Nitrosospira lacus: one gene and its partner. The protein of the gene in region 1 interacts with the protein of each later gene in a pairwise test. Links are inferred from orthologs where the notes say so. Each region holds a gene or a part of one and is shown in the gene's direction. Other genes may lie near its edges.

Evidence for each region.
Region 2: the proteins of recA (region 1) and dprA interact in binary tests that used the Bacillus subtilis proteins (3 or more experiments, as listed by UniProt). The link is inferred for Nitrosospira lacus from one-to-one orthologs.

What each region holds. Positions count from the first base shown.
Region 1 is NZ_CP021106.3:532,708-549,594, reverse strand. Bases 796-3,587 are described here. They hold recA (recombinase RecA), read left to right. Parts: upstream 796-1,577; coding sequence 1,578-2,597; downstream 2,598-3,587. Other genes in these bases: alaS (alanine--tRNA ligase), read left to right, coding at 3,470-3,587; EBAPG3_RS02465 (hypothetical protein), read left to right, coding at 3,091-3,438; recX (recombination regulator RecX), read left to right, coding at 2,630-3,094; EBAPG3_RS02480 (hypothetical protein), read left to right, coding at 1,155-1,388; EBAPG3_RS02490 (YqhA family protein), read right to left, coding at 796-833. Outside these bases: EBAPG3_RS02495 (CinA family protein), read left to right, coding at 1-180; more of EBAPG3_RS02490, read right to left, coding at 195-795; more of alaS, read left to right, coding at 3,588-6,385; trxB (thioredoxin-disulfide reductase), read left to right, coding at 6,433-7,383; EBAPG3_RS02450 (Smr/MutS family protein), read left to right, coding at 7,419-8,015; EBAPG3_RS02445 (TraR/DksA family transcriptional regulator), read right to left, coding at 8,051-8,446; EBAPG3_RS02440 (peroxiredoxin), read right to left, coding at 8,519-9,046; EBAPG3_RS02435 (MFS transporter), read right to left, coding at 9,123-10,361; EBAPG3_RS02425 (MMPL family transporter), read right to left, coding at 10,893-13,562; EBAPG3_RS02420 (cupin-like domain-containing protein), read right to left, coding at 13,799-14,998; entry exclusion lipoprotein TrbK, read left to right, coding at 15,641-15,874; EBAPG3_RS02410 (surface antigen protein), read right to left, coding at 16,498-16,887. UniProt on the Bacillus subtilis protein: Multifunctional protein involved in homologous recombination, DNA repair and competence.
Region 2 is NZ_CP021106.3:916,960-919,840, forward strand. It holds dprA (DNA-processing protein DprA), read left to right. Parts: upstream 1-832; coding sequence 833-1,930; downstream 1,931-2,881. Other genes in the region: def (peptide deformylase), read right to left, coding at 1-382; EBAPG3_RS04105 (DNA topoisomerase III), read left to right, coding at 2,095-2,881. UniProt on the Bacillus subtilis protein: Protein that helps load RecA onto ssDNA during transformation. Binds cooperatively to circular ssDNA, is able to bridge different segments of DNA. Favors the loading of RecA onto SsbA- or SsbB-coated ssDNA and formation of RecA-DNA filaments.

The sequences.
Region 1 (16,887 bases):
GGTACGGCGGAAAAACCCGTCGGGACGGTATGTTTTGCCTGGCTGATGAAAGATGGCCTTGCTCGTACCGAAATGCGCTATTTTAGCGGTAGCCGTGAGTCAATAAGACGAGAGGCGGTGGCGGTGGCGCTGCAAGGAGTAATGGATCTGCTGCAAGGTATCCCGCCGATGACTGCTTGAAGATGCGCTATCGTTCAGTGGGATTCCTGGGCCTCGCTGTGTGCGCTCGTACCGGACATGAGGCGGTCACTGTAAGCAATTGCAATAGCCGAAAGCAGGAAAACAACATGGATTCCGGTTTGGGCGATGATGGTTTTTTCATCGTACGAATTGGCATTGATAAAGGTCTTGAGCAAGTGGATAGATGAAATGCCAATAATGGCAGTGGCGAGTTTGACCTTTAGCACCGATGCATTGACATGCGACAGCCACTCCGGTTGATCGGGATGGCCCTCCAGATTCATGCGCGACACGAATGTTTCATAGCCGCCGATAATCACCATAATGAGCAGATTGGAAATCATCACCACGTCGATCAAACCCAGCACGACCAGCATAATGGTGGTTTCACTGATCTTGGTAGGCCTGGCCGCGCCTTCAATGGCCACCGCATCCAGAATATGCTGTAACGCAGCTTGGTTACCCATGACGGCGCCAATCAGATCGGTCAATTCAACCCAGAAGTGGTACACGTACACGCATTGGGCAAGAATCAGTCCAAGATACAGCGGCAGTTGCAACCAGCGTGTGGTGAAGATGAAATATGCCAGCGGCTGGATCGGTTTGCGCCTGGGATAATTGGCGGGTTCGTTGTTAATTTCCTTGATTTCCATATGGTTCCGCGGTTTTCGGTAAATAATCCGGCATTTTACACTTTTTATTGCGCGCGATTACGGTTGCTGGTGCACATAAGCCCGGCCAATGCGCTACGATGCTTATTTAACCTGAATCCGGTAGTTGACCGCTCATCTCCGTCGCTGTCTCTCCAGGTTCCAGCAGCGGAGCGCTGGTCGATGATCGAGGGCGGCTGATAGGGCTCCTCTCCCTCCAGTCTTTAGACCGTCAAAACTTCACATTTGCGTTACCGGTGGAGTTGGATCGACGAATTATCGACACGGACACCGTCTGTTCGGACGATAACGACGACAACTGGTTTGGATTGGCTTAACCGTACCATGGTGCTGGAGAAGAAAGGGGAGTGGCAGGTATTGTTAAAACTCGCTCAGCAGGAAGTAAAGCATGATCCGGCAAACGCGGCTGCGTGGTATAGCGCGCGGGTGGCTTACACTCATCTTAAACAATACACCCAGGCCGTTCATGCCCGTCGGGAGCGCAAGCTTGATCCATCCAGGGCGGAGCGTTATTTCAACACATATATTTTGCCTTAGAAAATTAGCATCGATTCTCTGTCTTACATTGGATACATGGTTCTGTTGCCAGCTATCGCGATGCTGCGATAGGAGCAAATAAAAAATTGCGCTTCCACCAGCCCATTGCGGACACGTTGTCATCCCGCCTTCGCCTTCCCGCGCCAAGGCACATATGCGATAATCCGACCCACTCATAAAAGGAAAACTATGGACGAAAACAGAAGCAAAGCGCTGGCGGCAGCGCTTTCCCAGATCGAGAAACAGTTCGGCAAAGGCTCGATCATGCGTTTGGGCGCCAGCGATGTTGCCAAGGACATCCAGGTAATTTCCACCGGTTCACTGGGGCTCGATATTGCCTTGGGCGTGGGAGGCCTGCCGCGAGGACGGGTCATTGAAATCTACGGACCGGAGTCATCCGGTAAAACCACCCTTACCCTGCAAGTCATCGCGGAAATGCAGAAAATGGGGGGCACTGCGGCATTCATCGATGCGGAACACGCCCTGGACCCGCAATACGCGCAAAAGATTGGCGTCAATGTGCAGGAATTATTGATATCTCAACCCGACAACGGTGAGCAAGCGTTGGAAATCGCCGATATGCTGGTACGATCGGGCTCGGTTGATGTGGTGGTGGTGGATTCGGTCGCCGCCCTGACGCCCAAGGCGGAAATCGAAGGTGAGATGGGCGAGCCCCAAATGGGCTTGCAAGCGAGATTAATGTCACAGGCGTTGCGCAAGCTTACCGCCAACATCAAGCGCAGCAATACCATGGTGATTTTTATCAACCAGATCCGCATGAAAATCGGCGTCATGTTCGGCAGCCCGGAAACGACCACCGGCGGCAACGCATTGAAATTCTACGCATCGGTGCGTCTCGACATACGCCGGACCGGTTCCATCAAAAAAGGCGATGAGGTGATCGGCAGCGAAACGCGCGTCAAGGTGGTCAAGAACAAGGTTGCGCCGCCATTCAAGCAGGCCGAATTCGATATACTCTACGGCGAGGGGATTTCGCGCGAAGGTGAAATCGTCGAACTGGGCGTACAACACAAGCTGATCGAGAAATCCGGCGCCTGGTATGCCTATAAGGGAGACAAAATAGGCCAGGGCAAGGACAATGCCCGCGAATATCTGAAAGAGCACCACGATGTGGCGATGGAAATCGAATCGAAGATCCGCGCAGCCGTGGGCGTCGCCAGTCAGGCCGAAACTGTCGACGCGGAATAATTGTGCTGTCATGATATCGTCATGATGCTGTCGTGAAATTGCCGCGGCGTATCGAGCCGAACCTGAAAACCCGAGCCTTGGGCTATCTGGCGCGGCGGGAGCACTCCCGGCTCGAGCTGGAAAGAAAGCTCGCGCCTCATGCTCAAACTTCCGAAGAACTTTCTTCCTTGCTGGACACGCTTGAACAACGCGGCTTTTTGTCAGCCGTGCGCATGGTGGAGCAGGTGATACACATGCGTAAAAGCAAGTTTGGCAGTCAACGGATCGTTCATGAATTGCGTGAAAAGGGCATCGCGGAGAATTTAATCGCCGCGGCGTTGCCCAATCTCAGGGAAACCGAGCAGGAAACCGCGCGCGAAGTATGGCGGAAAAAGTTTGGTGCGATGCCCGCCAATGCGAAAGAACTTGGCAGACAAATGCGTTTCCTCATGGGGCGGGGATTTACGGCGGAAGCGATACGTCAGGTGTTGCGCCATGCTGACAAGGAAGAAGCATGAGGAATTGCCTTGTTCAGATTGTAATGGCGGTTGTCATAGGGATTCTGGCCGTGAGTTGCGGCGCCATCAACGCGACGCCTATTAACGAAATCAATACCTCCCCCGCCAATTTTGATGGCAAGGAAGTCACGCTGCAGGGCGTCGCAAAAGGCCTTACGCGCATTCCGCTATTTAATACAAAAGCCTACGTATTGAAGGACGATAGCGGAGAAATTACTATCCTGACGGAAGCCGATCTGCCCAGGATGAATGAAAAAATCACCGTCAAGGTGAAGGTGGCGAATATTGCCATTATCAATGGCGAATCGCTGGGAATGACGGTAACGGAGATATCGCGGCGTTAGCCGCTACGCCTATATGTTCAGTGAAGCCGGTATGAAAAGCAGCGAAATAAGACAAAAATTTCTCGAATTCTTTGCGTCGCACGGCCACACGGTGGTCGCGTCGAGCCCCCTCGTTCCCGCGAACGATCCAACGCTATTGTTCACCAACGCGGGCATGGTGCAGTTCAAGGATGTATTTCTCGGCCAGGATAAGCGGTCCTATGTGCGCGCGGCGAGTTCGCAGCGCTGCGTACGGGCGGGCGGCAAACATAACGATCTGGAGAACGTCGGCTACACGGCGCGGCACCATACCTTCTTTGAGATGCTGGGCAATTTCAGCTTCGGCGATTATTTCAAGCGCAACGCCATCAAGTTTGCATGGGAATTTCTTACGGTTACCCTCAAGGTGCCGCAGGAAAAATTATGGGTCACGGTGTATGCCGAGGATGACGAGGCTGCCGATATCTGGCTCAACGAGGTGGGAATTGCCTCGTCGCGCTTCACGCGTATCGCCACCACGGATAATTTCTGGCAGATGGGCGATACCGGTCCCTGCGGCCCGTGTTCCGAAATTTTTTACGATCACGGTCCGGAGATTGCGGGTGGCCCGCCCGGTACGCCGGAAGCGGATGGCGATCGCTATGTCGAAATCTGGAATCTGGTGTTCATGCAATACAACCGGGACAGCGCTGGTACGCTGCATCCGCTGCCTAAGCCATCCGTGGATACCGGCATGGGGCTGGAGCGTATATCCGCGGTAATGCAGCAGGTTCACAGCAATTATGAAATCGATTTGTTTCAGGATCTGATCCAAGCGGCGGCGCGAGCTACGAACACGACTGATTTGTCCAGCAATTCTCTCAAAGTCATTGCAGACCACATACGTGCCTGTTCCTTTCTCATCGTTGATGGCGTGATTCCCGGCAATGAGGGGCGCGGCTATGTGCTCCGGCGCATCATCCGCCGTGCCATTCGCCATGGCTATAGGCTGGGGCAGAACCAGCCGTTCTTTTACTTGCTGGTGGACGATCTGGCGAAAGTGATGGGCTCCGCCTATCCCGAATTGGTCGAAGCCAAAACTCGCGTAGCGGCGGTACTGAAGCAGGAGGAAGAGCGTTTCTTAACAACTATCGATAGCGGCATGCGAATTCTTCACTATGCAACATCTGAGGAAAGTTTCGTATTGCGCTGGCTAGCGGAAAAAACCGGGTATTGTTTGAGTTACGTTGATCTCGTCGGAACGAATTATGCCTTTGATGGTGGTTTAGTTAATGACAGTGGCAAGGAAATACCCGTTGAGGTTGTTTTAGGTGCAGAAGATAGCAGCTCATATGATCGTATATACAATTCCATCTATGCCTTTAAGAACGGCGTCATAGAATACGAACAAATATATGTGGTTTATGTAGGTCCCGACATACCAGCTCGATTCAGCTCACTTCTTGCAGGAAGTGACTTTCCCCATAAAGAATTTCTTGTTCATGAATCAGAGTTAAAACCTTTTAGAATTCTTTCAGGAGATGTTGCATTCAAGCTGCATGATACCTACGGTTTTCCGCTTGATCTTACTCAAGACGTATGCCGTGAACATGGAGTTGGTGTCGATATTGCTCGTTTCGATATCGCAATGACAAAGCAAAAAGATCAAGCGAGGCTAACCAATAAATTCACGATGGAAGACGGCATCAGATACAACGGACCGTCGACGGAGTTTCATGGCTACGAAAGCCTTAGAAATGAAGGTCAAGTTCTTGCCATTTACAAGCAAGGCAGCCTGGTCGACTTTATCGAGGCGGGTGATGAGGCGGTGATCGTACTTGATCAAACGCCGTTTTATGCTGAATCCGGTGGGCAAATAGGGGATTGCGGCGAGTTGCTTGCTGCCAATGGCACCTTCGCCGTATTGGATACACAAAAAATTCAGTCGGATGTCTTTGGCCACAAGGGGCTGTTGCGCAGCGGGCGGCTGGTGATCGGCGACAAGGTGCTGGCAAAGGTTAATCCGGAGGCGCGGGCACGCACCGAGCGTAATCATTCCGTCACCCATCTTATGCACAAGGCGTTGCGCGAGGTACTGGGTGCCCATGTGCAGCAAAAAGGCTCGCTGGTGGATGCCGATAAAACGCGTTTCGATTTTGCGCATAATCAGCCCATGACGGATGATGAAATTCGCAAGGTCGAAGTTCTGGTCAATGCGGAAATACTGACCAACGCGGCAACCGGGGCGCGCATGATGGCGATAGAGGATGCGAAGAAAACTGGTGCGATGATGCTGTTCGGTGAGAAATATGGCGACGAAGTGCGTGTGCTGGATATTGGTTCCTCGCGTGAGTTGTGCGGCGGCACACACGTCAAGCGCACGGGTGACATCGGATTATTCAAGATCGTTGCCGAGAGCGGCGTGGCGGCCGGGGTGCGGCGCGTGGAAGCGGTAACCGGAGAGGGCGCATTGGCGTATATCCAGCAGCAGGAATCGCAATTGCAGCAGGTGGCGGATGCAGTGAAGGTGCAGCCGCGGGAAGCCGCCGCTCGTATTACCCAGATTCTCGATAATGTAAAACAGCTGGAAAAAGAACTTGCACGCATGAAATCGAAACTTGCCAGTTCGCAGGGCGATGATCTCGCCGGGCAGGCGCGGGAGGTGAAAGGCGCAAAAGTCCTGGCGGTCTGTCTTGAAGATGTGGATTCGAGGGCTCTGCGCGAAACGCTGGACAAGCTCAAGGATAAATTCAAATCCTGTGTCGTCGTGCTGGCCGCTATAGATGCGGAAACGGTCAAGCTGATCGCGGGCGTCAGCGCCGATCTCACGACGAAGGTCAAGGCGGGTGAACTGATTAATTTTGTTGCCTTGCAGGTCGGCGGCAAAGGCGGCGGGCGCGCCGACATGGCCCAGGCAGGTGGAACGCAGCCGGATAACCTGCCTGCCGCACTGGAGAGCGTGGCCGGGTGGGTTGAACAACGGCTGTAGCGCCATCAGGAACTTGTTTTTTTAAAAATAAATCTTACATACGTACAATGACAAGCAAACACTCCCGCCTCCTCATCCTCGGTTCCGGTCCCGCCGGCTACAGCGCGGCGGTTTATGCCGCACGCGCCAACCTCAAGCCTGTACTCATTACCGGCATGGCCCAGGGCGGCCAGCTCATGACCACTACCGACGTCGATAACTGGCCGGCGGATGCCATGGGCGTGCAAGGCCCGGAATTGATGGAACGCTTTCAGAAACATGCGGAACGCTTTAACACCGAGATCATTTTCGATCATATTCATACCGCCAAACTTACCGATAAACCCATCACGCTGATCGGCGATCAAGGCACGTACACGTGCGATGCCCTGATTATCGCCACCGGGGCCTCCGCGCAGTACCTGGGGCTGCCTTCGGAGGAAGCGTATATGGGCAGGGGCGTGTCGGGATGCGCCACCTGCGACGGGTTTTTCTACAAGGGGCAGGATGTAGCGGTGGTGGGCGGCGGAAACACGGCGGTGGAGGAGGCCCTTTATCTTTCGAACATCGCACGGAATGTCACGGTTGTACATCGGCGCGACAAATTCCGCTCGGAAAAAATCCTGATCGATAAATTGATGGACAGGGTAAAAAATGGCAACGTCAAGCTGGAACTCAACCACGTGCTGGACGAAGTGCTGGGGGATAATTCCGGCGTTAACGGCATGCGCATCAAAAGTACCCAGGACAGCTCAGGCAAGACGGTGGCGTTGCAAGGCGTATTCATCGCGATCGGGCATAAGCCCAATACCGATATTTTTCAGGGACAACTGGAAATGAAAAATGGCTACATCCTGACCAGGGGCGGTAACGAAGGCAATGCCACTGCCACCAGCCTCCCGGGCGTATTCGCCGCGGGCGACGTGCAGGATCATATCTACCGCCAGGCGGTGACCAGCGCGGGTACCGGCTGCATGGCGGCGCTGGATGCGGAAAAGTATCTCGACGTTTCGAATTGAGTAAACGTCGAGCAACCGCGGCTTGAGAAATTTATATGAAACGGCGGGGCAAGAAGTCGGCAACCGAGCCTGCCACCGATGATGCGGCCGTATCCGGAATCGTCGATGACGACACCGCATTGTTCCGCAATGCGGTTCGGGACGTAGCGCCGCTGCCCAAACCTGACAAGACGCTCCATACCCGCAGGCAACCTCCACCCCTCCCGCGCCAGATTTCGCGTGATGAGCAAATCATGCCGGATGACTCGCTCTCCGATCATATTCCGCTGGAGATGGAAGCGGGAAATGAGTGGTCATTCCTGCGCCCTGGGGTTTCGCGCCAGACCTTGCGCCGGTTGCGGCGCGGCCATTGGGGAATTCAGGCGCAACTTGATTTGCATGGATACACCCGCGACGAAGCGCGCAGGGAACTGGTGACTTTTCTCGATACCAGTAACGAACGCGGTTTCCGTTGCGTGCGCGTGATACATGGCAAGGGGCTCGGCTCAAAGTCTCACGGGCCGGTATTGAAGGTCAGGATAGGAAGCTGGCTTTCGCAGCGCAATGACGTACTGGCTTTTTGTCAGGCCAGACCCGAGGACGGCGGCAGTGGCGCGGTGCTGGTGCTGCTCAAATCGGCACCTGCGAGATAATGCCTTGCAACGATGACTCCATCGTCATGCGCTTACTAAAGGGTTGGAGTTCCCTCGTGGGAATAGGTTTTCTCATACACGTCCTGGCAGCGCACGCATCGTAATGCAGTGGGATAAGCCATCAGCCGGTCAAAACCGATTTCACTACCGCAATCGATACAATCACCGAAATTCAGCTCCGCCAAACGTTTTAAGGAAGTCTCCACCTCACGCATTTCATGCACCTGCCGGTCCACCATGGCGGTATTGATATCCAGCAGCAAATCCGCCACCGAACCGTCGCCGGCATCGCGCACACTACCCGCCAGCTCGATATAACGCTGTTCGCCTGAACTTTCCAGTTCACCCCGGACTTCTTCCCGCAAATCCAGATAACGTTGTTGCAGGGATGTTTTCAGTTGCGCCAACTGGTCTTCGGTCAATTTTGCCATAATGAATATTTCCTTATGATTGAATCTTGAAATCCAAAGCTACACAGCTCCACTTACCAGCTATAAGTCCATTCACGAACCCTTCAGCCTCTTTAAATCCTCGATCACTTCGGCGGAGTTACGCGAAGTGCTGGCCGACAAATAAATTTTGGCAATCCTGCCTTGCGGGTCGATCAGGAAGGTATTGCGCTTGGCCATACCGCCATCGCCCCGCAGTGAATCGTAGCGCGCGGCGGTCCCGCCCTTGCTATCCGCGAGAAGCGGGAAGGGCAGATTATATTTCCTGGCGAAATTGGCATGGCTGGCACTATCATCCACGCTCACGCCGAGCACTTGTGCACCCAGATCGGTGAGTTGATGGATATCGTCGCGAAATTTGCACGCCTGCTCGGTGCAGCCGGGCGTGTCGTCCTTGACATAGAAATACAACACCAGCCACTTGCCGCGATAATCCGCGAGCTTATGAGTTTTGTCGTTCTGATCGGGGAGACTGAAATCCGGCGCCGGCTGTCCCACCTTGAGCGGCTCGGCACGGGCGGCATGACTCCCAAGAAACAGAACCATTGCCATCAAAGTCGCAAGTATTGAAAGTATTCTCATAAATCCCCCATATATTTCGCATGATGGCTGGAACGAAGCGCAACCCATCAAGCACTTCCCATTATCCCTTGTCCTTTCATTTATCAGCCTCATCCAATTTTCTAACCGGCCAAGCCCAAAACCGCAACAATAGTGCCGCAATAGCCGCCAGCCCACCAGCAAAAAAGAATGCCATTTCTGCACTTTGAAATTGCCAGATGGAGCCGAACAGCAACCCCGCCGGAATCGCCGCAATGCCCACCATCAGATGGTACCAGCCGAAAGCCGTTCCGCGCTCGCGAGGTTCCGCATAATCACTGATAATCGCCCGTTCCGCGCCTTCGCTCATGCCTGCGCAAAGACCATAAAAAATGCTCACCGTCCACAGCCCGATGCTATCCGTAACCGTGCCCAGCAGCAAAAACGAGATCGAGAATGTTGCCCATCCGATCAGCATCAGTGCGCCGCGCCCCCAGCTATCGGCCAATTGCCCGCCCCAAGTGGAGGTGGCCGCCTTGGCTAGATTCAAGGCCGACCACAGCAACAATAATTCGACTACGCCCACGCCTAATTGGTGCCCCAGCAGCAGGATAAAAGTTTCCGAGGCGCGGGCAAATGTAAACAGCATCAGTACCAGCAGATACTGGCGCATCGGCAGGGATAACACCGACCAGCGTAAAGGCGGCAGCACCACGGGAGCATGAACAGCGGCGGCCTCTCCCTGTCTCTCTTCCTTGACACCAGCGCCCAGCAGCAGCACCGCGACAAAACCCGGCACGGCCGACCAGAGTATCACTTCCGTCAGGCTCATACCGGCCCATGCCAGCGCGGCGGCCGCAACCAGGCTACCCGCCACCGCTCCCGCGTTATCCAGTGCCCGGTGAAAACCGAAGGCATAGCCACGCATCGCAGGCGGCGTTGCATCCGCAACTAGCGCATCGCGCGGCGCGCTGCGCAGACCCTTGCCCACGCGGTCGATGCTGCGCAGCACCAGAATCATAGGCCAGGAACCGGCAAGCCCCAGCAACGGGCGGGCGATATTGGAAAGCGTATAACCCGCCACCGCCAGTTTCTTTCGTCGCCCGCTCATGACGTCCGAATGCCGCCCCGACCACAGCTTGAGCAGGCTCGCCACCGCGTCGGCAACACCCTCTATAAATCCCAGAGCGACCGGTCCAGCGGCCAGCACCGTCGCCAATAATATGGGAATGAGCGGAATGACAATATCGGAGGCGAAATCGTTGAAGAAACTGACCAGACCAAGAACGACAACGGTGCGAGGGAGTTTTTGGCGAGTAGCGGTATTTTCTTCAGGGGCTGCGGCTGGTTTATTCATACCGGCATATTAGCGTAAAATGCAGCTATCGCCCTGGTAGCTCAGTGGATAGAGCAACCCCCTCCTAAGGGGTAGGTCACACGTTCGATTCGTGTTCAGGGCGCCAACGATACTCGTTTTTGGCTTTGTTACTAGTTACTATATTGCTACTTTGATCTATGGACCGGCATGTGCTTGGCCCTAGTTGCTAAGTGATCGTAGTTGACGAAAAGGATAGGCACAGGCATGTGTATCGCCACGTCTCAGCAATCCCAACAGGAAGTATCATCAGCACCGTTCATTTGGCATCCGAAGGAACAATCCGGAGCGGGTCCATGCGCCCTTAGCTTCAAGGGTACGAACCACGCGGGGGATTGTAACGAGTTGCCGGTCGTTAGATAAAGTTTTGACCTATGAATATGACCATTCCGGTATACGGTTTTGATAAATTAAACTGCTTCCGGGAGTCGTCCATGAATATAAAAGCGCAAAGAGACATTTCCCGCGAACTGAAGTATTCGCCCGTGCTGCGGGTTCTGGGCCGCGTCGCGTTCACCCCGCTCGTCGAGGCCGCATACTTTCCTTATGGCTTAATATCAGTCTACTCAGCGCAGGAAGGATAATAAACGTGCAAACCATGATCCAGAATATGCCCACGGTAATGATCAAGCCCATGCTGGAGATACCGACGTGCGGCGAGAAAGCCAATCCCCCAAAGCTGGAGGAAGTGGTAAGTGCCCCAAAAACTATGGCTCTGGCGGTGCTGGACTCATAGATGTTCTCCTCTTCGGAAAGCGAATGCAGCTTTGCGAGCATGTGGATGCCATTGTCGACTCCCAGTCCCAATAATAGCGGCAGGGCGATGATGTTGGCAAAATTAATGGGGGTGTGGGTAAGTACCGCGCTGGCCATGGTAAACAGTCCTGCCAGTATAAGCGTTACCATGACGAGCGCAGTATCCAGAAAACTGCGCCGGATGGCGAGCAAAACCACTGCAATGGCAACCAGGGCAATCACAATAGCCTGCTGAAAAGCCTGGACGACTTCCTTCATGGATTCCCAATATATAATCGGCAGGCCGGTTGTTTCCGGTGCGACCGTTTGCACTTCGGCAATGAATTCCTTCAGATTGGCTAGATCATTCAGGTCTTTTTTCGGAAAGATCTGGACGCGGAATAAACCGTCCTTGCTCAGCCACTGCTCCCTGATATCGGGAGGCAGATCGGTCAAACTGATGTTTCTGGCTTCCAGGCTTACTGACAATTCTTTCATGACCGGCGGCAAGGTACCGAGCAGCGCGGTCTGTATTTTTTCAATGAAAACCTTTTGGCCTGGTTCTGGCAGTGCCTTGAGTTCGGTCAGAATTTCCTGTAATTCTTTTTTTAAGCGTGTCAATGACTCGCGGTCGCGGTCACCAGTTTTTTGGGGCAGGAGGACATCGATGGTTTTGATCAAACGGGTGATACCGGGAACCGGGTCGGCATCGATTTTAAGTTGAGGGAACTGCTGTCCCTGCGGACCGAGTATCAGCCCCAGCTCTTCAATCACAGCCAGTTTTTCATCCTGGTCCGTGGGCTGAAGGTCAAAAAGGCTGATGGTTTTATCAACCGAAGCTAATGCGGACAGCTTTTGTTGCAGGATTTTGGTGCTGTTTTCATCCTTGGTCAGCACGTTCAACGTCAGCGGCGTGGTCTCCTCGTCTGCCATCAATTCTTTGAACGCGATGACGGATTCGGTATTCGGATCGCGGAGGTTGATTGGACTGAAATCGGTTTTCACATTAAATGCCAATACGATTGAGATCAGAGCCAAAACGAGGGTCGCAATGGAAATCGGTTTGGCATAAATGAGCGGTAACGTCGCCAGTTTCCTGGACAGGTTTGAGAGTGGATGTTGGCCTTTCTCCAACCGGAACTTCCGCGGGGCCGGCAAGATTTTTAACAGCGCCGGGAGGGAAATCAATGTGATCAACAGGCAAATAAACAGGCTGGTCCCTGCCAGCAGCCCAAGCTCGGCGACGCCTTTGTAATCAGTCGGTATAAACGCGTAAAGCCCGATGGAGGTGGTGCCGGCGGCCAATAATAGCGAGGGCCCCACGGTTATGAAAGTATCGCGTAGCGCCAGCTCCTTATCGACATGATCCTTCAAATTGTCCCGATAGCGCAAGCAAAAATGAATGGCATATTCCACGCCCAGGCCGATATTGGATACTGCAAAAGCAAGTGAAATGAGGTTTAATTCCGTTACAGCAATAGCTGCGAATGCCCCGCAGAAAACCATGCCCAGGGCCAGGGTCAGCAACGTGACTACCGTGAGTAAAACGGATCGGTAGGCAATCAATAAAATAAATAACACCAGTACTACGGAGAACACGCTGGCGGTAAAGGTGCCGCTGCTCATGCCTGCAAGCTCATCATCTTCAAGGCCAATTTCGCCGGTCACCCAAACCTTGACAGCCGGCAGAGCGGGATCCTGAATGTCCGCCGCGGCCTTGCGGATAGCCTCGATCGCACCTTGGGCGGGACGGATCTCCGAATGATCGAGCTTGGGTGAGACAATGATAAAGGCCTTGCCAGCATGTCTTTTCTTTTCGGCAATCAATGATTCCCAGGAAAGCAAGGCATTTTCGCCATTGAGCGTTTTATGCAAAACAAGGGAAATCTTGTCGGCCAGCGAGGCCAAGTCAATAGGCATGAGCTGGTTCTTTTCTGTTGCCGCCTTATCCGTGGCCTTCAGGGCATCCTCAAAAATAGAAAAGAAACCGGTCAGATTGGGTTGCTGCGCGATTCTGCCGATAAACGGCTGGGCGACCGACAGATCATTGGACAGCGTCTGCAACGCGTCAGTATCCAGATAAAGCAGGCCGTTCTGACGGAAAAATTCGTTGTCATTGGGAATGTAGGCCGAATTGAAGTGATCCGTGTCGTTGCTGAGCAGATCCAGCAATCTTCTGCTGGCGGATTTGGTCAGTTCAGGCGTATCTGATTCAATCACCAGCAATAGCGTGCTCAAATCCTGTGAAAAAGCTTGCTCATAATGACGGCGGTATTGCTGAAAAGGCGCATCGGGAGCAATGAGGTTGCCGGTATCGGTATCAATGCGCAAATGGCCGACCGTGTAGTGGGCGGCCAAAATGCCGAGCACGATCACTGTTGATAGCACCCCAAAAGGGTGCTCAAGCACCCAGTTTCCCCAAAATGCGTAACTGCGGCTTGTTGACATGATCCTTCGGGGCGGGCTCCCTTAATGTGTATGAGGTTCGGTTAATCTGGTAACACCGGCGCGTGAATGCCACGTTATCTGACACGTGGCATGTCTCAGCACTTTCACGGACATCTTCGGTTTGTGGAAAATCCTTGTGCTGGGGATTTGTGAATGGCTCCTGCCAACTGTTTCAATTTATCAGCTATCAACAGAAGTCGTCATATTCATCCTTCAAAGGCGAAAGACGGGTTCTCTCAGTAAAACGTGGTTTCCTGCTCATTGTGGTCGGTGTCGGCGGCTAGATCGCCAATATTGCCCCGTATGCTGCAGCTGATGACTTCAACGCAGCTTTTCCAGAAACCATCCGAGAGTAGTTGCAGGCCCCGGAAATACCTGTTTGAGATCTGCGTTGGCGCCGTGTACCGACAGGTAACTCCTAGACCCTCTTCATCGAGGTTGATCGTCTTGTGCCACATCCATGCCGGAAAAAACAATACATCACCCGGGTGCAGGTCAAACTCGTAGCGTGGCGCGTATTCCACCAGCGCATAAGCATGACGATCGCTCGGTTCGCCATTTTCATCGGCGCTGAACTCTGCAAACCGTCGCATCCCATTCCCGCGCGCCGCCGGATATAACAACCAGGAATATTCGGACTCAACCAACGTCCAGCGTTTTGATCCGGATACCGCCAGATACCAGTTGGGACCTTCCTCGCAGTGATAGTTGGCGTTCAACCCCTTCCCCAGGCCGAGAATCAGAAAACTCAGAACAGGTTTCGACGGCCTGCCCAGGACCGGAAAATATCCTTGTGAGCGCGGGATACCAAAATATTTGTAAAAAACGGGGTTTTGGTCGAGCAGCAATTGTTGTGGGATGAAATTGCGGCGGCGATCTTCAGCGATCTGACGCAGGGAGGTATTCACCATCTTCTTGGTGCCCTTGTCCAAAGCCTGTACCACGGTGTTTGGAAATCGTTCAGCAAGGCTTGCGAGTGTCCAGTCGGCGGCTGCATTTTCTACAAATCCGCGTAGCACGCACGGGATGGACCGTTTGACGTGCTCGCGGTAAAACTGGCGCGGCTCGATCTCGCCAGGCCCATACTCGAGGATTGCCAGTGCTTGCCTGCGCGGTACGCCGTAGTTTTGCAATCGCCGCAGTATCCGCTGTTCCGTATGCCGACGGATATCCCGCAACGCGTCAGGATTATGGGAGAGGTGTTGACACAACATGATGCTCTTCAGCGCCAACACGTTGCCATATCCCAACGGCAGTTTCGCTACACCGCGTCTGCCCATTCGCTCCACAAGAAATGTGCGCAGGAAAAGCTGCTGCTCCGCCACTAACTGCCATATAACGTATAGGACTGTGGCCACACCGGCTAGGGGCGTGGCCAGAGAATTTCTTACATACGTCAGCGCTGTTCCTTTTTGGGACTTGCCTGTATTTTCCATCGGATGCCTCCTTTGGTTGTTTCCCCCTCGATATTTAATTTCACCTTGAGAATTAGTTCATGCAAAACTCTGTCATTTTCAAGCCAAGTCTTATTTTGATATAGGGATGAAACGGTAGCAGCAGATAGAGCTTGATGCCCATTTCGATTTATCCATAATCACCTCTATTCGTGCGCTCTGCTTAAGCTTTGCCGACGCTGCCAGAATCCGAATGAACTCTATACAATATTCTACGAAACAGACAGGATTGAGATCAGTATAGGACATATAAACGTCATTATTGTCAGGTTCTGATGCTTCAATAGATTTCAGGGCGCCACTATCCATAAGGGTTGCTGCCGTGTGGGCTTTTTTTCACGGTTTGCGACATTTTTAAAATGCAGCCAATGGCATGGTACGGCGTTTTACCTGGTTATTTCCCTGCTCATAAATGAAAAACTGCCAGGCTATCTTCTCGCGCCAGCAGCTTATTCTGTTTCGCGTGAAACTGATTCTATCAGCGCGGGGATGGTCGGCCCTAAGGTCCAGGGAAATACCGGGCGTATGCCACCAAGAGCCTCATGATACAATGATTGCTTTCACGTATCCCCTTCGAAATACCTGCCGCTAATGTTTGAGATTGGGCGTTCTTGACTGTCCGAATTGCGCGAAGTTCAAGCTATTGATGATTTTTTAAAGAGGAAGGATTTAATGAGTTCTAAATATATATTTGTTATTGCCCTTGGTGCCACTTTGATTGGTTGTGGTGGCGGGGCTCCTGAAGTGAATTCAACGAATTGTTCTGGCGCAGGGATGCAGGCGGTGCTTCCAACTTTCGACAAGGAAGCTGAGCGGCAAGCATTTATTGATAAATGCCAATCTTTGGCAGGAAAATAAAGCTCTGGACCAGTTGTCGAGGTGAATACAGTTGTTATCGCTGGATAGAATTGATTAGGATTCTGAATCGTCTGCAGGTCCAGAACTGATCATGCGTCAGCAGTACTGCTTGCATCGTTGCCATGCTGCATATCCCTGTGGGGCTTAACGGTTGGACAAGAGACCCATGGGTGCCGATTTTTATTGGGATGTGTTGACGTCACGGAATGCTTTGACGATCAAAGCGAAATAAATCCGACAAATCTGACGTTAAGTTTCTCGACGCACGAAAAGATGGTGCGCGACACGCTCTGCCGCGCGCTGGCGATCATCTCCCTGACATCCAATCCAGGCACTCATTGTTCGAGAGTGGTCCAAGTCGCCTGCCGCGTAGGCAGCACCCGACCAGTGCGCCGATGAATGTTCCGCACACACGTCCCGGCGGATGCCTGCTCCAGCATGCGGATCATTCCTATATGCGCCCAGCGCGCGGGCCGAGCCGCCGCCGCGCGCAAGTCCCACGCGTGGCCTGCGTGGGTGTGCTCATGTGCGGGTCTTTGGGCCGGCGCCCGTGAACGCGATGCCGGCTATCGGCTCCGCCACCGCCCAGAGTCCCCCTATTCTTTTCCTGTTCCCGAAGCACTTCACTGTGGATTTTTACAGCTTTTTATATCTTCAGTAACCGTTTTTCCATCCTTGAGCACGATGGTTTGCCTGATTGTCTTGCAGTCATCGCCCTGCTGGGCGGTTTGTGTCGAAGGGACAATTTCAGCCCTGCCCTTCACGCCCGTATCCGGGTTGCTGAAGGTTTGCGTTTGGCCGGTATCGAACGCTGTTTGTGATGCCTGGGCCATTTTTTGCTTATCTTCCTTTCCAAGATAGCCTCCAATTCCGGCACCTACGTAATAGCCGGCAAGGCCTCCCGCAACCGCGCCGGCGATGCGGCCCGCCGTGCCCCCGCCCAGATAGCCACCCAGATAACTTCCTCCAATTGAGCCGGCAATGCTGCCAATCAGGCCGCCTGCACGTCTCGT
Region 2 (2,881 bases), 370 kb from region 1 along the record:
CCAGCAAGCCATCGGCATCGAGCACGAACGGATTGCCATCGCGATTCCACGCCTCGACGGTGACCCGCTCCGCGCGCTCCACCTTCCCGAAGATTCCCGGTACCGACAGGCAACCTTCTTCGTAGTCAGACTCACCGCTGCGAGCGGTGATTTCAGGATTGATCAACACATGCAGCTGGTTATGGGTATCGGAGATGTCGATTACGATGACACGCTGATGCACGTCAACCTGGGTCGCCGCCAGTCCAATTCCAGGAGCGGAGTACATGGTTTCTGCCATATCGTCTACCAAAGCCCGAATCTCGTCAGTAACCTTCGGTACTCGGCTCGCTATGGTGTGCAGCCGTTCATCCGGGTACTGTAGTATCTGCAGAATTGCCATAAAAAGACTTGCGCATTTAATAATCTAAATGCAGAATTTAAACTGTACTATTACGATGTTTGGTTTGACCCCTGTCCGGAGTTTCTATACCAATGATTCTCCAAGCGTAAGTCCATTATATCCTGATTTGGGCCGGAGCTTGAGTCCAGTCACCCCGCCGAAGACACCGATACAAAGTTTCGGACAGTCTGATTACTAATTTGTTGATCCGGGCAATGGCTTGAGAGGCTTTGCCTGGAGCTTTCTTAAAGAATCAATGGCTTCCCGGTAAAAAAGCTGTGAACCGGGGCAATCGAAGCAGTACGAATACCGTACCATTCATTTGAACCTGAATTCGGCAGCTTAGCGCTTATTTTTCAGTCATAGGATTATGATTCGTAAAGAATTCTTTTGTTATTCGATTCTTATTTTTTGGAAGAATCCACCCCGTCCAACTACCGGATTTACGAGTTGACTCATACAAAGACAAAGCCGATCGAGGATATTGAATCCTGGCTTGCACTTGGCTTGATTGATGGTCTCGGCGACGAGTCAATTCGGCGATTGCTGGTGGCTTTCGGCAGCCCCGCCGGCATTTTCTCAGCGAAAGCTGCCGCCCTAGCCGGCTTGGTGAAGAAAAAGGTGGCGGACAGTATTGTGCAAGGGGTGGCCAGAGAAAAAATTGCGGTAACGCTCAAATGGCTCGAAGACCCTGTCAACTCGGTCATGACGCTGGCTGATCCCGATTACCCTTTGATGCTGCTCAATATTGCAGATCCGCCGCCGCTTCTTTACCTCAAAGGGAAACGGGAACTGCTGAATTCACCCGCTCTTGCCGTGGTCGGCAGCCGTAACGCCACACCTCAAGGGCTTTCCAATGCGGAAGCTTTTGCCGCGGCTGCCAGTAACGCGGGACTTTGCATAGTGAGTGGAATGGCGCTCGGCGTGGATGCCGCAGCCCATCGTGGGGGTCTGCGTGGCACGGCTGCCAGTATTGGCGTAGTGGGAACCGGCCTGGATATCGTTTATCCTGCACGCAACCGGGATCTTGCCCATGAGCTGGCGGAACATGGAGTGCTTGTGTCCGAGTTTCCATTGGGCACTCCCGCCGTGGGTAGCAACTTTCCACGCCGCAACCGCATCATCAGCGGCATGAGCCGGGGTTGCCTGGTGGTGGAAGCCGCGCTGCAAAGCGGTTCTCTTATCACTGCACGACAGGCGCTGGAGCAGGGGCGAGACGTATTTGCCATTCCCGGTTCGATTCATTCTCCATTATCAAAGGGTTGTCACGCGCTTATCAAGCAGGGGGCAAAATTGGTCGAAAGCGCCGACGATATACTGGATGAGCTGGGGTATCAGTCCGCGCAAATTGCGGTCAATGGTACTAATGAACCTACCGCAAAAGAATCGCTGCTGCTGAGATATCTCGGCCATGATGCTGCCGACATCGATACACTGTGCACCCGTAGTGGCTTGACGGCGGAAACGGTATCGGCGATGCTATTGCCGCTTGAACTGGATGGCGTGGTTGCCCTGCTGCCGGGCGGATCCTACCAGCGGCTTCGGTAGCTGCGCCAGAGTCCGCTTGTTCTCGCCATCCGTGTAATCCCGGAAAAGCGGTTGAGCGTAAAGTACTGGTAATTCTTCTTGCGAAAGCTGGGCTGTTGCCGCCCGGCAATAGTGTGTGCTTTCGCAAGACCGCTACCCAATCACGGAGTGTTCACAGGAGTTTCATGGGAAAAACCTTAATCATCGCCGAGAAACCTTCCGTCGCCGCCGATATTGCGCGGGTACTGGGGGGGTTCACCAAGCATACCGACTATTTCGAGAGCGATGAGTACGTGCTGTCATCAGCTATCGGCCACTTGCTTGAGCTGGCGGTACCCGAACAATACGAAGTCAAACGCGGAAAATGGAGTTTTTCCAATTTACCGGTAATCCCGCCGTACTTTGATCTTAATCCTATCGAGAAATCAGAATCGCGCCTGAAGCTTTTAACTAAACTCATCAAACGCAAAGATGTGAACGCGCTTATCAATGCCTGCGATGCGGGACGCGAAGGAGAATTGATTTTTCGTTACATTGCGCGTCATGCGGGAAACAAAAAGCCGGTGAAGCGACTTTGGCTGCAATCGATGACTCCCGCCTCAATTCGCGAGGGATTTACCAAATTGCTTGACGATATCGCTGTTCAGCCATTGGCGGAAGCGGCCGTCAGCCGGTCGGAAGCCGACTGGCTTGTGGGTATAAATGGCACTCGCGCCATGACCGCGTTCAATTCTCAGGAGGGTGGTTTTCATAAGACCACCGTGGGACGGGTACAAACTCCGACCTTAGCAATTCTGATTGAGCGGGAAGATGCGATCAGGAAATTTGTCCCCCGTAGTTACTGGGAGGTACACGGCACGTTTGCCGCCCAAGCAGGAACGTATAACGGACGCTGGTTCGATGAAAAGTTTTCAAAAGACAAAAAAGATAGCGAACAAAAAGCAGAGCGATTGTGGGATGAGAATACGGCTG